DNA from 2 places in the Streptomyces sp. NPDC001617 genome. Region 1 is predicted to be linked to the other one. Evidence: riboswitches for the same ligand, from Rfam matches in the RefSeq annotation. Region 1 holds a riboswitch; the other holds the start of a gene.
The links. Region 1 has a riboswitch for cyclic di-AMP ahead of ACWC09_RS05910 (transglycosylase family protein). Riboswitches for the same ligand answer to the same signal wherever they lie in the genome.
Positions count from the first base shown of each region.

Region 2: linked by a shared signal. The riboswitch ahead of ACWC09_RS21185 (transglycosylase SLT domain-containing protein) and the one ahead of ACWC09_RS05910 (transglycosylase family protein) in region 1 are both predicted to bind cyclic di-AMP.

Region 1 covers NZ_JBSFHA010000005.1:103,165-110,179, forward strand. The annotation lists partial or broken gene ACWC09_RS05895 (DUF501 domain-containing protein) at 56-457, opposite strand; gene ACWC09_RS05900 (FtsB family cell division protein) at 486-962, opposite strand; gene eno (phosphopyruvate hydratase) at 1,063-2,349, opposite strand; gene ACWC09_RS05910 (transglycosylase family protein) at 2,629-3,312, opposite strand; cyclic di-AMP (ydaO/yuaA leader) riboswitch at 3,316-3,489, opposite strand; gene ACWC09_RS05915 (transglycosylase family protein) at 3,679-4,662, opposite strand; gene ACWC09_RS05920 (cytochrome P450 family protein) at 4,840-6,111, opposite strand; gene ACWC09_RS05925 (hypothetical protein) at 6,108-7,015, opposite strand, start outside.
Region 2 covers NZ_JBSFHA010000026.1:92,895-99,909, forward strand. The annotation lists gene ACWC09_RS21170 (carboxylate--amine ligase) at 115-1,362, shown strand; gene ACWC09_RS21175 (FAD-dependent oxidoreductase) at 1,436-2,638, shown strand; gene ACWC09_RS21180 (HAD family hydrolase) at 2,837-3,652, shown strand; gene ACWC09_RS21185 (transglycosylase SLT domain-containing protein) at 3,671-4,153, opposite strand; cyclic di-AMP (ydaO/yuaA leader) riboswitch at 4,158-4,350, opposite strand; gene ACWC09_RS21190 (CocE/NonD family hydrolase) at 4,606-6,648, opposite strand; gene ACWC09_RS21195 (hypothetical protein) at 6,668-6,880, opposite strand.

The DNA of each region.
Region 1 (7,015 bases):
CGTCGCCCAGGGGGTTCACCCCCGGCCCCGCGGCCAGGGAGTGCCCCACCAGCACGTGCAGGCACTTCACCCGGTCCGGCATGCCACCCGCACTCGGGAAGCCCTCCAGGACCTCGATGGCGTCCCGGCGCGCGAGGTAGTCCTCGTGCGCGGCCCGGTACGCGGCGGCCAGCTCCGGGTCGGTCCCCAGCCGCTCCGTCATCTCCTTCATGACGCCGTTGGCCTCCAGCGTCCCGATCGCCGAGGCGGCGCGCGGGCACGTCAGGTAGTACGTCGTCGGGAAGGGCGTGCCGTCGGGAAGCCGCGGGGCCGTCTCGACGACGTCCGGCTGCCCGCACGGGCACCGGTGCGCGATCGCGCGCAGCCCGCGCGGCGGCCGCCCGAGCTGCTGCTTGAAGGCCTCGACGTCGGCGTCGGTGGGCTCGGTGCGCGGGGTGGGCGGCGGAGGCGTTTCCACGAAGAACTGTCTCTCTAATCAGGTCAGGTCACTGGTCGGAGGCGTCGGACTTGTCGACCCCGTCCCAGACGTTCGAGTACCAGGGCCGGTCGGCGGCCCCGAGGTCGGCGCGGGACTGCTTGGCCGCGTCCGGGTCGATGACGACGTAGCCCGTCTCGCCCGGCAGCACATAGTGCAGCCGCTGCCGGATCTGCTGCTCGGCGTACGAGTCGTCCTGCCAGCGTGCCTTGAGGTCGCGCAGCTGCTCGACGCGCTGTTTCGCCTGCTGCTTCTGGCGCTGCAGATCGGCGATCTCCGCGCGCTGGGAGACGTACTGCCTTATGGGGTACGCGAGCGCCACGACCAGGGTGCAGAGCACCAGCGCGAGCAGGGCCGCACGGCCGGTGAGGCGGGAGCGGCGGGCCTGGCGCTTGGTCTGGGAGCGGTAGACCCGGGCCGCGGTCTGCTCGCCGAGCAGCTTGATCCTGGTCGCGGTGGAGAACCGGTCCCGGTCCTTCACGGCCATGTTCCCCGCCTCCCGTTCACACGCGCGTACGTCCCCGCACACGGTACGGGACCGGTACGGGGACGTACGTACGACTGGCTAAGGCTTAGCCCTGCCGGGATCAGCCCTTGAAACGCGGGAAAGCGGAGCGGCCCGCGTACACCGCCGCGTCGTCGAGGATCTCCTCGATGCGCAGCAGCTGGTTGTACTTGGCGACGCGCTCGGAGCGGGCCGGGGCTCCGGTCTTGATCTGGCCGCAGTTGGTGGCGACGGCGAGGTCGGCGATGGTGACGTCCTCGGTCTCGCCGGAGCGGTGGGACATCATGCACTTGAAGCCGCTGCGCTGGGCGAGCTCGACGGCGTCCAGGGTCTCGGTGAGGGAGCCGATCTGGTTCACCTTGACCAGGAGGGCGTTGGCGGTGCCCTCCTCGATGCCGCGGGCGAGGCGCTCGGGGTTGGTGACGAACAGGTCGTCGCCGACGATCTGGACCTTGTCGCCGAGACGGTCGGTGAGGACCTTCCAGCCGGCCCAGTCGTCCTCGAACAGCGGGTCCTCGATGGAGACGAGCGGGTAGGCCGCGACGAGCTCCTCGTAGTACTCCGTCATCTCGGCGGCGGAGCGGTCCTTGCCCTCGAACTTGTACGTGCCGTCCTTGTAGAACTCGGAGGCGGCGACGTCGAGCGCGAGGGCGACCTGCTCGCCGGGGATGTAGCCGGCTTCCTTGATGGCCTCGAGGATCAGGTCCAGGGCGGCGCGGTTGGACTCCAGGTTCGGGGCGAAGCCGCCCTCGTCCCCGAGGCCGGTGGACAGGCCCTTGCTCTTCAGGACCTTCTTGAGGGTGTGGTAGACCTCGGTGCCCCAGCGCAGGGCCTCGGAGAAGGTCTCCGCGCCGATCGGGGCGATCATGAACTCCTGGATGTCCACGTTGGAGTCGGCGTGCGAGCCGCCGTTCAGGATGTTCATCATCGGCACCGGCAGCAGGTGCGCGTTCGGGCCGCCCAGGTAGCGGAAGAGCGGGAGGTCGCTGGCCTCGGAGGCGGCGTGGGCGACGGCGAGCGAGACGCCGAGGATGGCGTTGGCGCCGAGGGAGCCCTTGTTGTCGGTGGCGTCCAGGTCGAACATCGCCTGGTCGATCAGGCGCTGCTCGGTGGCGTCGTACCCGACCAGCTCCGGGCCGATCTGCTCGATGACGGCGAGGACGGCCTTCTCGACACCCTTGCCCTGGTAGCGGTTGGGGTCACCGTCGCGGAGCTCGATGGCCTCGAAGGCGCCCGTGGAGGCGCCGGACGGGACGGCGGCACGACCCGTGCTGCCGTCGTCGAGGCCGACCTCGACCTCGACCGTGGGGTTGCCTCGGGAGTCCAGGATTTCCCGGGCTACGACGACGTCGATGGACGGCACGAGCATCTCCTTCTGGGATGTGACGCGGTTAGCAAGGCCGCAGCGGCTCTGCGAGACGAGCCTATCCGCCTCCGGCGGATCGGCCACGTCTCCGACCACCCCTTGGGCAGAACCGAGAGTAAATTGTTTCCGAACGGAACAAAGCGTGGGGGCAAAAAAGCCCCGCCCCGGTGCGTACGGGGGAACACGCACCGGAGCGGGGAGCCCGTGGGGACGGGGGAGGCCCTCACGTGTCCTCCATGGTGGAGGACACGGCTGTCAGGGCGCTGTGGTTCAGCTGTCTGCTTACTTGAGGTGCAGCTGCTGACCCGGGTAGATCAGGTCGGCGTCCTCGACGATGTCCTTGTTCAGCTTGAACAGCTTCGCCCAGCCACCCTTGACGTGGTGCTTCTCGGCGATCGAGCTGAGGGTGTCGCCCTTGACGACCTTGTACTCGCCGTCGCCCTTCTTGACCTTCTTGCCGGTCGGGGTGGTGACGGTCTTGGTCGACTTCTTGACGGCCGTGCGCTCGGAGGAGCGGGAGGCGGTCTGCCCGCCGGAGGAGCGGGTGCTGGAGCCGCTGGAGGAGCTGCTCGAAGCGCTGCTGCCGTTGTAGGCGGCGCTGGACAGGCCCGTGCCGCAGACCGGCCAGGCGCCCTTGCCCTGGGAGGCGAGGACCTTCTCGGCGACGGCGATCTGCTGCGCCTTGGTGGCCTGGTTGGCCTGCGAGGCGTAGGCGGTGCCGCCGTACGCGGCCCAGGTGGAGGCGGAGAACTGCAGACCGCCGTAGTAGCCGTTGCCGGTGTTGATGGACCAGTTGCCACCCGACTCGCACTGGGCGACCGCGTCCCACTCGGAGGCGGTGGCGGCGGAGGCGCTGCCGGCCGCCATCAGCGGCGCGGCTATGGCGACACCGGTGACTCCGGCGAGCGCGGCGACGCGGGTGGCCTTGGACGGACGACGGTGCTTGCCCTTGCCGGAAAACAGCATGGTTGATCCCCTCACCGACGCCTGCGAGGTGAGCTGTCGGGTTCGGGCCGGTTGAGTTGCCCGGCCGCACGCTCGCTTTCACGAGGCGCGGCTACACCCCTAGCCGTATCCAGCGTCAATCGCTGGGTCCGGCGCTTACCTTGGGTCCCCCGCTCCTGCCTACGGCGCTGTTAAGCGACGACTGTTCCCGTACGGCCGCTGGCAGGATTCGGCGTTGCGGCTGTCGGGGCTCGTGTTGCCGAGCGGTGACGACGGTAGACACGGAATCCGGGGAATTTCAAAGACGATCAGGGCTTCTGAGACTCATCCCACACTTTCACCAAACCGGACATTCGGCGCGAAGTGTGACGTGAACTCCCGTCGCTTTTAACCCTGTTCGGCAGGGAGTCGCAGGGCCTGACCGGCGGAGATATGGTTCGGGTCGGTACCGATCGCCTGCTTGTTCTCGGCATAGAGGGCACGCCATCCGCCGTCCACGCCAAGGGAGTCGGCGATGGAGGCGAGGGTGTCGCCGGCGTGGACCGTGTACGAGTCGGGCGCGGCCTTCTTGGCCGAGCTCTCGTCGGCAGCGGCGCCGCGATGCTTGCCGGTGCCGGTGGCGGTGTCCGTGACGGCGTCCGCGGCCCCGCCGATGGCGCCGGTGTCGACGAGACTCCAAGACCCCACAGCCTGGCCGGACTTGTCCGAGTCATCCCCCTTCGCCCGATCTGCGGACGAGTCGTCGGTTCCCTGAGACTTGCTCGCGGCGGACCCGGAGGGCGAGGCGGATGTGTCCGATTCGGCAGAATTACTTGTGGAATCGGATGAAGCGTCGGGTGAGGCGGAGGGCTGGGCACTGGACGACGCACCCGAGGAGGAGTCGCCGGCCGAGCTGCCCGATGAATTGGACAAACCGGTCGAGTCCGAGCTGTCGGACGAATCGGATGAACTCGACGAGCCGTCCGCGACGCCGGTGTCGACATCGGCGGAGCCCGAGTCCTTGGTCAGCCCGGAGGTCAGTCCACAGGTGTGGAAGGCGCCGACACCCTCGGCGTCGAGGAGCTTCTCGGCGACGGCTATCTGCTGGTTGCGGCTGGCCAGGTCGGCACTCGGGGCGTAGTCGAGCCCGCCGTACTTCTCCCAGTCGTCCTGGGTCAGCTTCAGTCCGCCGTAGAAGCCGTTCCCGCTGTTCTCACTCCAGGAGCCGCCGGTCTCGCACTGCGCCACCTTGTCCCAGGTGGTCCCGTCGGCCGCGCTGGCGCCGCTCGCGGCGAACAGCGGGATGGCGATGGCGGAGCCTGTCACCCCGGCCGCGACGAGCAGTGCCGGAGCCTGGCGGGGGCGACGGTGACGACCGTTCCCGGAGAGCATGCGGGGGCCTTTCGCGAGACAGCAATGACCGCGACGCGTGAAGCTTGGGCCAAGCCTTGGCGCCGCCATGGTCCGTGAAGGTATCGGCTGACGATCACTTGTCACAAGTTAATGCCGCGTAGATCACGTGAAGATCACAGACTTGAGCGCGTGTCATGTTTGTCTGGGCGGACACATTCAGCCAACTGGGGTGAATTCGACCGGAAGCGTGCGCAGTCCGCGCATGATGAGCCCGCCGCGCCACCTCAACTCTGATGGATCGGCGGCGAGTTGCATATCAGGGAGCCGGGTGAGGAGTGTGGCGAGCGCGGTCTGCCCCTCAAGTCGGGCCAGCGGAGCGCCCAGACAGTAGTGAATACCGTGCCCGTATCCCAGGTGTTGGTTGTCGCGGCGGGAGAGGTCGAGGGTGTCTGGCTCGGCGAACCGGTCTGGATCCCGATCGGCGGCTGCGAGCACGACGAGCACCGGGTCGCCGGTCGAGATGTCCTGCCCGCCGATGCTGAGCGGCTCGGTGGCGAACCGCCAAGTGGCGAGTTCTACGGGCCCGTCGTACCGGAGGAGCTCTTCGACTCCCGTCTCCAGCAGGCCGCGTTCACCGACGGCGAGGGAGGACTGGAGGCGGTGGCGCTGGTCGGGGTGGGTGAGGAGGGCGTAGGTGCCGTTGCCGATGAGGTTCACGGTGGTCTCAAAACCCGCGAAGAGGAGCACGAAGCACATCGCCGCAGCCTCGTTCTCGGTGAGGTGCTCGCCGTGGTCGGAGGCGCGGATGAGACCGGAGATGAGGTCCTCGCCGGGGGCGGGATCCGCAGGGAGCGCTTCACGCTTGCGGTGGATGAGGTCGGCGAGATACCCCCGCATCTTCTTGACGGACCGTGCGACCCCGCCCCTGGGGCCGCCTTGGTGGCGGATCATCATCCCGGCCCAGTCGCGGAAGTCGTCCTGGTCCTCGCGGGGGACGCCGAGCAGATCACAGATCGCGTAGATGGGGAGGGGGAAGGCGAACTCATGGATGAGATCGGCTTCGCCCTTCGCCGCGAACTGGTCGATGAGGTGGTCGGTGAGTTCCTGGACGCGGGGGGCGAACTCGGCGACGCGCCGGGGCGTGAAGGCCTTGGAGACCAGGCGCCGGAGACGGGTGTGGTCCGGCGGGTCGATGTTGAGGAGGTGCGTCATCAACTCGGCCTTGCGCTCCCCCGGGATACCCGTCTTCCCCTTGGCGTGCGCGGGCTCGTCGTGGTGCGCCGGATTCTTGGAGAGGCGAGGGTCGGCGAGGGCCCGCTTGGCGTCCTTGTACCGGGTGACCAGCCAGGCTTCGACACCGCTGGGGAGGGTCGTCCTGTGGACGGGGGCGTGTTCCCGGAGCCAGGCGTAGGCGGGATAGGGGTCTGTCGCGAACTCCCAGGTGAATAGGTCGGGGGTGGGGGTGTCGGGGGTGGGGTGGGTGGTCACTCCTTGACGGTATCCGGGGCGGGGGCGGTGACGGGTGGCGCCGGGAGGCGTTCGAGGAGGTCGGGGGGATTCACCTCGGCGGCCTTGCGAAGCCATTCCCCGGCTTCCGCGGTCTTACCCTGCTTCTCCAGCACCTCCGCGATGTCCTGCTCGGTGTCCGTGACTCCTGCTCGGAGAGCCTCGCGGTACCAGTGCAGCGCTTCGTCCAGCCGGCCCTCCCGCTCCCGGCAGATAGCGCGGTTGCGTATGGAGTCCGTGTCTCCGCCCGCTATCGCCTGTTCGTGGAGGCGGTCTATCTCGGGCTGGTCGCGGTCGGCCTTCCGGCCAAGACTCACAGCCAGTTCACCTGCGCCACGCGCGTCGCCCCATGCGGCCCCGCAGCGGAGCCAGTCCTCGCCCCCCGGCCTGTTCCATCGGATGAGGAGTGCGCCCAGGCTCCCGCCGACCTCTCCATGACCCGCCATGGCCGCCTTGCGATACCAACGGATCGCCTCGCCCTCACGCCCCACTCCGGCCAGCAGGTCGCCCAGTTCGCGCGCCGCCGGCCCGTGCCCCGCCTCGGCCGCCCTGCGCAGCCAGCGCTCGGCGCGCTGCCGTAGCAGGCTGCCCAGTGCCGCCGCCGCGCTCCGGCTCCCCGCCCCCGCCGCCCGCTCCAGGTGCCGCAGCGCGCCGTCCTCGTCACCACGGTCCCGCAGGGCCTGCGCCAGTTCGACCGCCGCCGACAGGTCCCCCGCATCCACCGCGAGGCGCAGCCACTGCTCCCGCTCCTCGCCTTCGGTACACCGGGCGAAGCCGAGCGCCACCGCCGGGGAGCCCGACTCGATCCTGGGCTGCAGCGCGGTGCGAGCCGCTTCGAGTACGGCGGGGAAGTCGAGCCCCGAGCCCTCCTCTCGGGTCGCGTCGA
Region 2 (7,015 bases), on a different contig from region 1:
GGGCTTGTCGGACGTGGCAATTCCGGCTTAGCGTCCTTTGGGGGACACGGACGGGGTGGGTCCGGTCCGTAGGGGGGACGCGTGGGGGGACCCGTGGCCAGGAGCGCGAGCCGTGTGCCTTTCGAGGCCGACCGTGACGTGCCGGGCCTGATCGTCAAGTTCGGCGACTATCCGCTGCACCACGGCGGCGTGGGCGCGATCCGCAGTCTCGGCCGCCTCGGCGTGCCCATGTATGCGATCACGGAGGACCGTTACACGCCCGCCGCCTCCTCGCGCTATCTCAAGAAGGCCTTCGTCTGGCCGACCACCGGCACGGAGGACCCGGACCACCTGGTGGAGGGCCTGCTGCGGATCGGGCGCCGTATCGGCCGCCCCACCGTCCTCGTCCCGACCGACGAGGAGGCCGCCGTCCTGATCGCCGAGCACCAGGACGAACTCGCCGGCCGCTTCCTGTTCCCGCGCGTCGAGCCCGCCCTGCCCCGCCGCCTGGCGAGCAAGCAGGGCCTGCACGAACTGTGCGTGGAACACGGCATCCCGAGCCCGACGGCCGCCTTCCCGAAGTCGTACGACGACATCGTGGCCTTCTCCGAGAAGGCCCGCTTCCCGGTGGTGGCCAAGAACCGCGAGGCGTTCCTGCGGCGCACACAACCGGCGGTCAACGGCACGACCAGGATCGCCACCCGCGAGGGCCTGCTCACCCTCGCCCGCGACTGGGGCGAGCACCCCGGTGTGATCCTTCAGGAGTACCTGCCCCGGGAGGACGCCGAGGACTGGATCGTGCACGCCTACTTCGACCAGGACTCCACCCCGCTCGCGATGTTCACGGGTGTGAAGGTGCGCTCCTGGCCGCCGCACGCCGGGATGACCGCGAACGCGTACGTCGTCGACAACCCGGAACTCGCCGACCTCGCCGCGCGCTTCATCAAGGAGATCGGCTTCACCGGCATCGTCGACCTCGACCTGCGCTTCGACCGGCGCGACGGACAGTACAAGCTCCTCGACTTCAACCCGCGCATGGGCGCCCAGTTCCGGCTTTTCGAGAACGAGTCGGGGGTGGACGTCGTCCGCGCCATGCATCTGGACCTGACCGGCCGCTCCGTCCCGGAGGGGGAACAGCGCGCCGGTCACCGGTACATCGTGGAGAACATCGACCTGCCCGCCCTGCTCGCCTACCGCCGCAGCGGCTACACGACGCCGCACGCACCGGCGCGCGCGAGCGGGACGGAGCTGGCCTGGCTCGCGGGTGACGACCCGATGCCGTTCCTCACGATGCTCGCGCGCTTCGTGCGGCCGGGCGCGAAGCATCTGTATCAGCTGTGGCGCACCAACCGCCGCGGCAGCACCACCAGTTCGAGCAGCTAGCCAGCGGTATCAGCCGTATCAGCTGTCCGAGCCGGACACGAAGTGACGAAGTGACGTCCTGGGGAGGGACTTCGTGATTCAACCGGTTGCAGTCATCGGCGCCGGGCCCTTCGGCCTGTCGACCGCCGCCCATCTGCGCGCCCGCGGCATCCCGGTGCGCGTCTTCGGCGAGCCCATGGTCAGCTGGCGCGACCATATGCCCGCCGGCATGCTCCTGAAGTCCACACCGGTCGCCTCCAGCCTGGACGCGCCGCAGCCGGGCCACAACCTGGCCGACTACTGCGACGCCGCAGGCATCAAGCGCCTGGTGACGGACGAGGACATCATCCCGGTCGAGACCTTCATCGCCTACGGCGAGTGGTTCCAGCAGAAGCTGGTGCCCGAGCTGGAGCGGGTGCGGGTGGTGTCGGTGGACCGCCGCAAGGGCGGCGGCTTCGAACTCAAGCTGGACTCGGGCGAGTTGTTCACCGCCCGCGCGGTCGTCGTGGCGACCGGCCTGTCCGGCCTCGCCCACGTGCCCGCCGAACTCGCCACGGCCGCGGCGGACGGACCCACCCCCACGGGCCCGGTCTCGCACAGCTCCCAGCACCACGACCTCACGCGCTACTCCAGCAAGGACCTGATCGTCGTCGGCGCCGGCCAGTCCGCGCTGGAGACGGCGGCGCTGGCCGCGGAGGCGGGCGCGCAGGTACGGGTGGTCTCCCGCGGGAGCGGCAGGGTCGCCTTCGGCGCGCCGCCCTGGAAGCAGCCCAAGCTGCGCCCGGAGTCGCCCTTCGGCCGCGCCTGGTCCCTGTGGGCCCTCAGCTACTACCCGCAGCCCTACCGCTACCTCCCGGCCCAGACCCGTCACTACCTGGTCCGCCGGGTCCTGGGCCCGCTCGGCGCCTGGTGGCTGCGCGACCGCTTCGAGGGCAAGGTCCAGGTCAGCGAGGTCGACCGGATCGTGCGCACGGACGCGGACGGCGCCGGCCCGACGCTGTCGGTGCGCACGCACGGCGGCCAGACGGAGAAGCTGTCGGCCGATCACGTCATCGCGGCGACCGGCTACCGGGTCGACATCGCGGCGATGGACTTCCTCGGCCCCGAGCTGCGCACCCACGTCGCCGTGAGCCGCGGCACGCCCAGGCTGGGCGCCGGATACGTGTCCTCGGTCCCGGGCCTGTACTTCACCGGCCTTCCGGCGGCGGCCTCGTACGGCCCGGTGATGCGCTTCGTGTGCGGCACCGAGTTCGCCTCGCCGAGGCTCGCCAAGCACCTGGCGGCGGCGCACGCCTGATCCCCTCACCACAACGGCCCCCGATCCGTCGGTCCAGTGGGTGCGACAGAACAAGCGTCGCACCCGCCACTGACAACCGGCCGCCCTGGTGATCAAAAGTCAACGGCGGTACGGAAGTTGACCGTGGGACGACGGTGAACGGGGCGGTCGTCCGGTTCGCGATGAGTCGGTGGTGCGTCCTGTCCGTATTCTCTGATCATGGCCGCACCCACCGCGTATGCACTCATCGCCACCGACCTGGACGGCACGCTGCTGAGAGGCGACGACACGCTCTCCGACCGGTCCGTCGCCGCCCTCGCGCGCGTGGCGGAGGCCGGCACCCGGCACCTCGTGGTGACCGGCCGCCCGGCCCCGAGAGTGCGTCCGCTCCTCGACGACCTGGGCAGCGGGGGGCTCGCGGTGTGCGGGCAGGGCGCGCAGGTGTACGACGCCGACGCGGACCGTCTGCTGTGGTCCGTCACCCTTGACCGGGAGCTGGCCGAGACGGCCCTCGGCAAGATAGAGGCCGAGGTCGGCCAGGTGTACGCGGCCGTCGACCAGGACGGCGTGGACGGCCTCACGCTCATCGAGCCGGGCTATCTGATGCCGCACCCCACGCTGCCCGCCGTACGGGTCGACCGGCGCGACGACCTGTGGTGCGAGCCGATCAGCAAGGTGCTGCTGCGTCACCCGGACCTGTCCGACGACGAGTTGGCGGCGACCGCGCGCGCGGTGGTCGGTTCTCTGGCCACCGTCACCATGTCGGGGCCCGGCACCGTCGAACTCCAGCCATGCGGCATCACCAAGGCGACGGGCCTCGCCCTGGCCGCCGAACACCTGGGCCTGGGCCCGCGGGAGACGATCGCCTTCGGGGACATGCCCAACGACATCCCCATGTTCGACTGGGCCGCCCACGGCGTCGCCATGGCCAACGCCCATCCCGAACTCAAGGCGGTGGCCGACGAGATCACCCTGTCGAACGAGGACGACGGCATCGCCGTCGTCCTCGAAAGACTCTTCCCGGGCGCCCGGTAGACAGGCGGCTCGTACGCCTCAGTAGGCGCCCCAGACGTTGTCGATCGACCCGTACCGATGGGCCGCGTAGTTGCAGGCGGCGGTGATGTTGGCGACCGGGTCGTACGGGTCCCACGACGTGCCGCTGACGTGGTACGCGGTGAAGGTCGGGTCGATCACCTGGAGCAGGCCCTTGGAGGGGGTGCCGGCCAGGGCGTTCGAGTCCCAGTTGTTGATGGCGTACGGGTTGCCGGACGACTCACGGATCACATTGCGGTAGATGCCGTTGTACGACCCCGGGATGCCGTGCTGGGCCATGACCTGCAGGGAGGCCCGGATCCAGCCGTCGAGGTTGTTGGCATAGCCCAGCGAGGAGGCGGTGACCACCGACGTGGGGGCCGCGGAGGCGCTGGTCGCGCCGATGACCGGGAGGGCGAGCACGGCGGCGCCCGTACCGATGACGGCGAGCTTGCGGGCGAGGCGGGAGCTTCTGAGGCGGCGGGGCTGAGCGGCAGCAGGCATGACGGGGTTTCCTCTCCGGCGCCTGCGAGGTGAGCTGTCGGGTTCGGGCGGGAGCTGCCCGGCCGCATCGCCGTAAGGCGACACGACTTCACCCCTAGCCGATCCGGAATGTCCGAAGACATCCCGACCCGGCGACTTACCTGGGTTCCCCGCTCCTGCCGTGCGTTCTCGGTAGACGGTTCGGGCGGCGGCAGGATTCGGCGTCCGCCCGACAGGCCGGGAACGTATGCGAGAGCACATGTCCGGAACAAGTGCCGGATTCACTCATCAAGCCGGTTGACCTAGATATGAGGCGTTTGAGGTGCTTGATCCTTTGCGGGTGCCAACCTCAACTGGCATACCGGAGAAGGCGGATCGGTCGAAATGTGCCGGAATGTGGATCATGGATCCGAGTGAGCCAAGTCACGGGCTTTCGCAAGAGTGGTAAATCGGGCAATGAGCCCAACTCGTAGTCAACCGGCTGTCCGTGGAATCCGCTTCTCCCAGGTCCGATGGAAGACGACCTCCCCACCCTCCGTGCAAATCACCTCATTGGATGTGAAAAAGGATTCCCGGTCGCAGGTGATCTCGGACCGTGTACGGATCGTCGTGTCCCAGGCCGCATTCGGACGGTGCAGCCGGATTGACCAGTCCGAGCGGGTGCGGGCCGACAACGGGTCGCTCTCCCGGATCGTGTACGTCTCCAGCGCGTCCTCGGTGAACTCCAGGCCGTCGGGGTACACGCGCGTGCCGCCGTAGCGCGGGCCGACCTCCAGTCGCCACTCGCCCTTGGCCACGTCCCGCACCACCAGCCGCTCGGGGCGCGGCTCGTCCAGCGTGGCGGGGCTCCATCCACCAGCGGCTACGCCGCGGGTCACTCCGAGCGACTCGGCCTGCTCCGGCTCCTCGAAGGTGATCGCCCGCTCGTCCGACGCACGCGCGCGTACCGGAAGTTCCAGTGAACTGCCCGCCGGGTCCAGGGTGAACCCGGCCGCCGAGTCGGCCTGCGGCCACACCCACGGCCAGTACGCGGAGGAGACGGCGAGCCGGATGCGGTGGCCGGCCGGGAAGGCGTACCCGATGCCGTTCAGCTCGAACTCGACGTCCTCGGTGGCGCCGGGGGGCCACGGCACGTCCCTGTCCCGTCCCTGACGGGCCGACAGGTTCAGCACGCCCCGCGTCACGAGGGTCGACGCGCCGTCCGGTGCGAGGTCGCACAGCCGTGCGGCAATCTGACCGCTCTTCACTTCGGAGGTCACCCGCAACCGCACCTTCGGCCGCCCCAGCACCCAGGTCTCCTCACCCACCTCGAAGTCGAAGCACGCCGACCGCGCGTCCTCCTCCCGCTGGTCCGGCGGTAGGTCGGCGTCGTTGCCGAAGGGGAAGAAACGGCCGGCGTCGACGCCTGTGTGCTGCGGTGAGCGGACCGGTACGGGGGCAGTGGTATGTGACATAGCACTGCCCTCAAGGCCGTACGACACCGCCGTCACGTGGGGAGAAGGCCAGGCCGGCTCGCCCACCCAGCGGCCCGGCAGCTTGGCGTACACCGTCGCCGGGGCGTGCGAGTCGCTGATGCAGGAACGCAGCAAGGGCTCGCGCATCGCCCCGGAGTCGATGCCCTTCAGCCAGTGGTCCCACCAGCGCAGGGTCTCCTGGAGGAAGCCGATCGCAGGGCCGGGCGGCAGGCCGTGGTCCGGGTACCGGTGGGGCCAGGGGCCGATCAGGCCGCGGACGCGGTCGGCCGGGAGGTGCTCGACGAGACGCAGCACCGTGTCGCGGTAGGGGTCGTGCCAGCCGCCCACCGCGAGGACGGCGGCCTCGATCGTGCCGTAGTCCTCGCAGACGCTGCCGTGGCGCCAGTAGTCGTCGCGGGTCTGGTGGGCGAGCCAGGTGTGGATGAACGGGTCGACGGCCTCCAGCCGTCCCCGCCACATGTCCCGCCAGATCGGACCGACGTACTCCGGGTCCGGCGGGCGGGAGACGAAGGCGAGCAGGGTCGCCGCCCATGCGTGCATGTCCACCCCGAGGACGGAACCTCCGGTGTAGTGCACGTCGTTGTCATAACGGTCGTCCGTGGAGCAGACCGTGACGATCGCCTTGAGCGGCTCGGGCGCGAGGGCCGCGATCTGGAGGGAGTTGAACCCGCCCCAGGAGATGCCGAACATGCCCACCTTGCCGTCGCACCAGGGCTGCGCGGCAAGCCAGTTGACCACCTCGACGCCGTCGGCGAGTTCCGTCGCCGAGTACTCGTCCGTCGGCATGCCCTCGCTGTTGCCGTGCCCTCGGATGTCGACCCGGACGGAGGCGTAGCCGTGGCCCGCGTACCAGGGATGGCGCTGGTGGTCGCGGGGCGCGGTCCAGTCGGAGAGGCGGTACGGGAGGTACTCCAGGAGCGCCGGCACGGGCTCGTCGGTCAGCGGGCGCCACACGCGCGCGTACAGCAGCGTCCCGTCGGGGAGCGGGATCCAGAGGTCCTCGTGGGCGGTGTCGTAGGGGAAGGACGTACGGATGTGCATGAGCGGGACCCCGTTGGCATCAGTGGACCGGATGCATCGTGCGGCGCAGCCGGGGCATCGCGGCCATCACGGCCAGGCCCGCGGCCACCGCGCCTGCATGCCGGGGAACGAGAAGCGTTCCCAGACCTCCAGGCCGGAGAGGGTGCAGGCCCTCGGGCCGGCCGAAGAAGGCGTGATCGTCCTCGGAGGGCGGCCCGCTGCCGGGCTCGACGTCGACTTCTGTTCGGGACACGGGCCGCTGCTTCCCTCCAGGTGGACAGCGCAAGTCGGTAAATATCTGCTGTTATCAGGTGATCAGAAACATACCGGGCGTGATCCGGTACCGCCCCTCCTGGACGGGTGGGGGGCATCGGTGATCGAAAGGTGA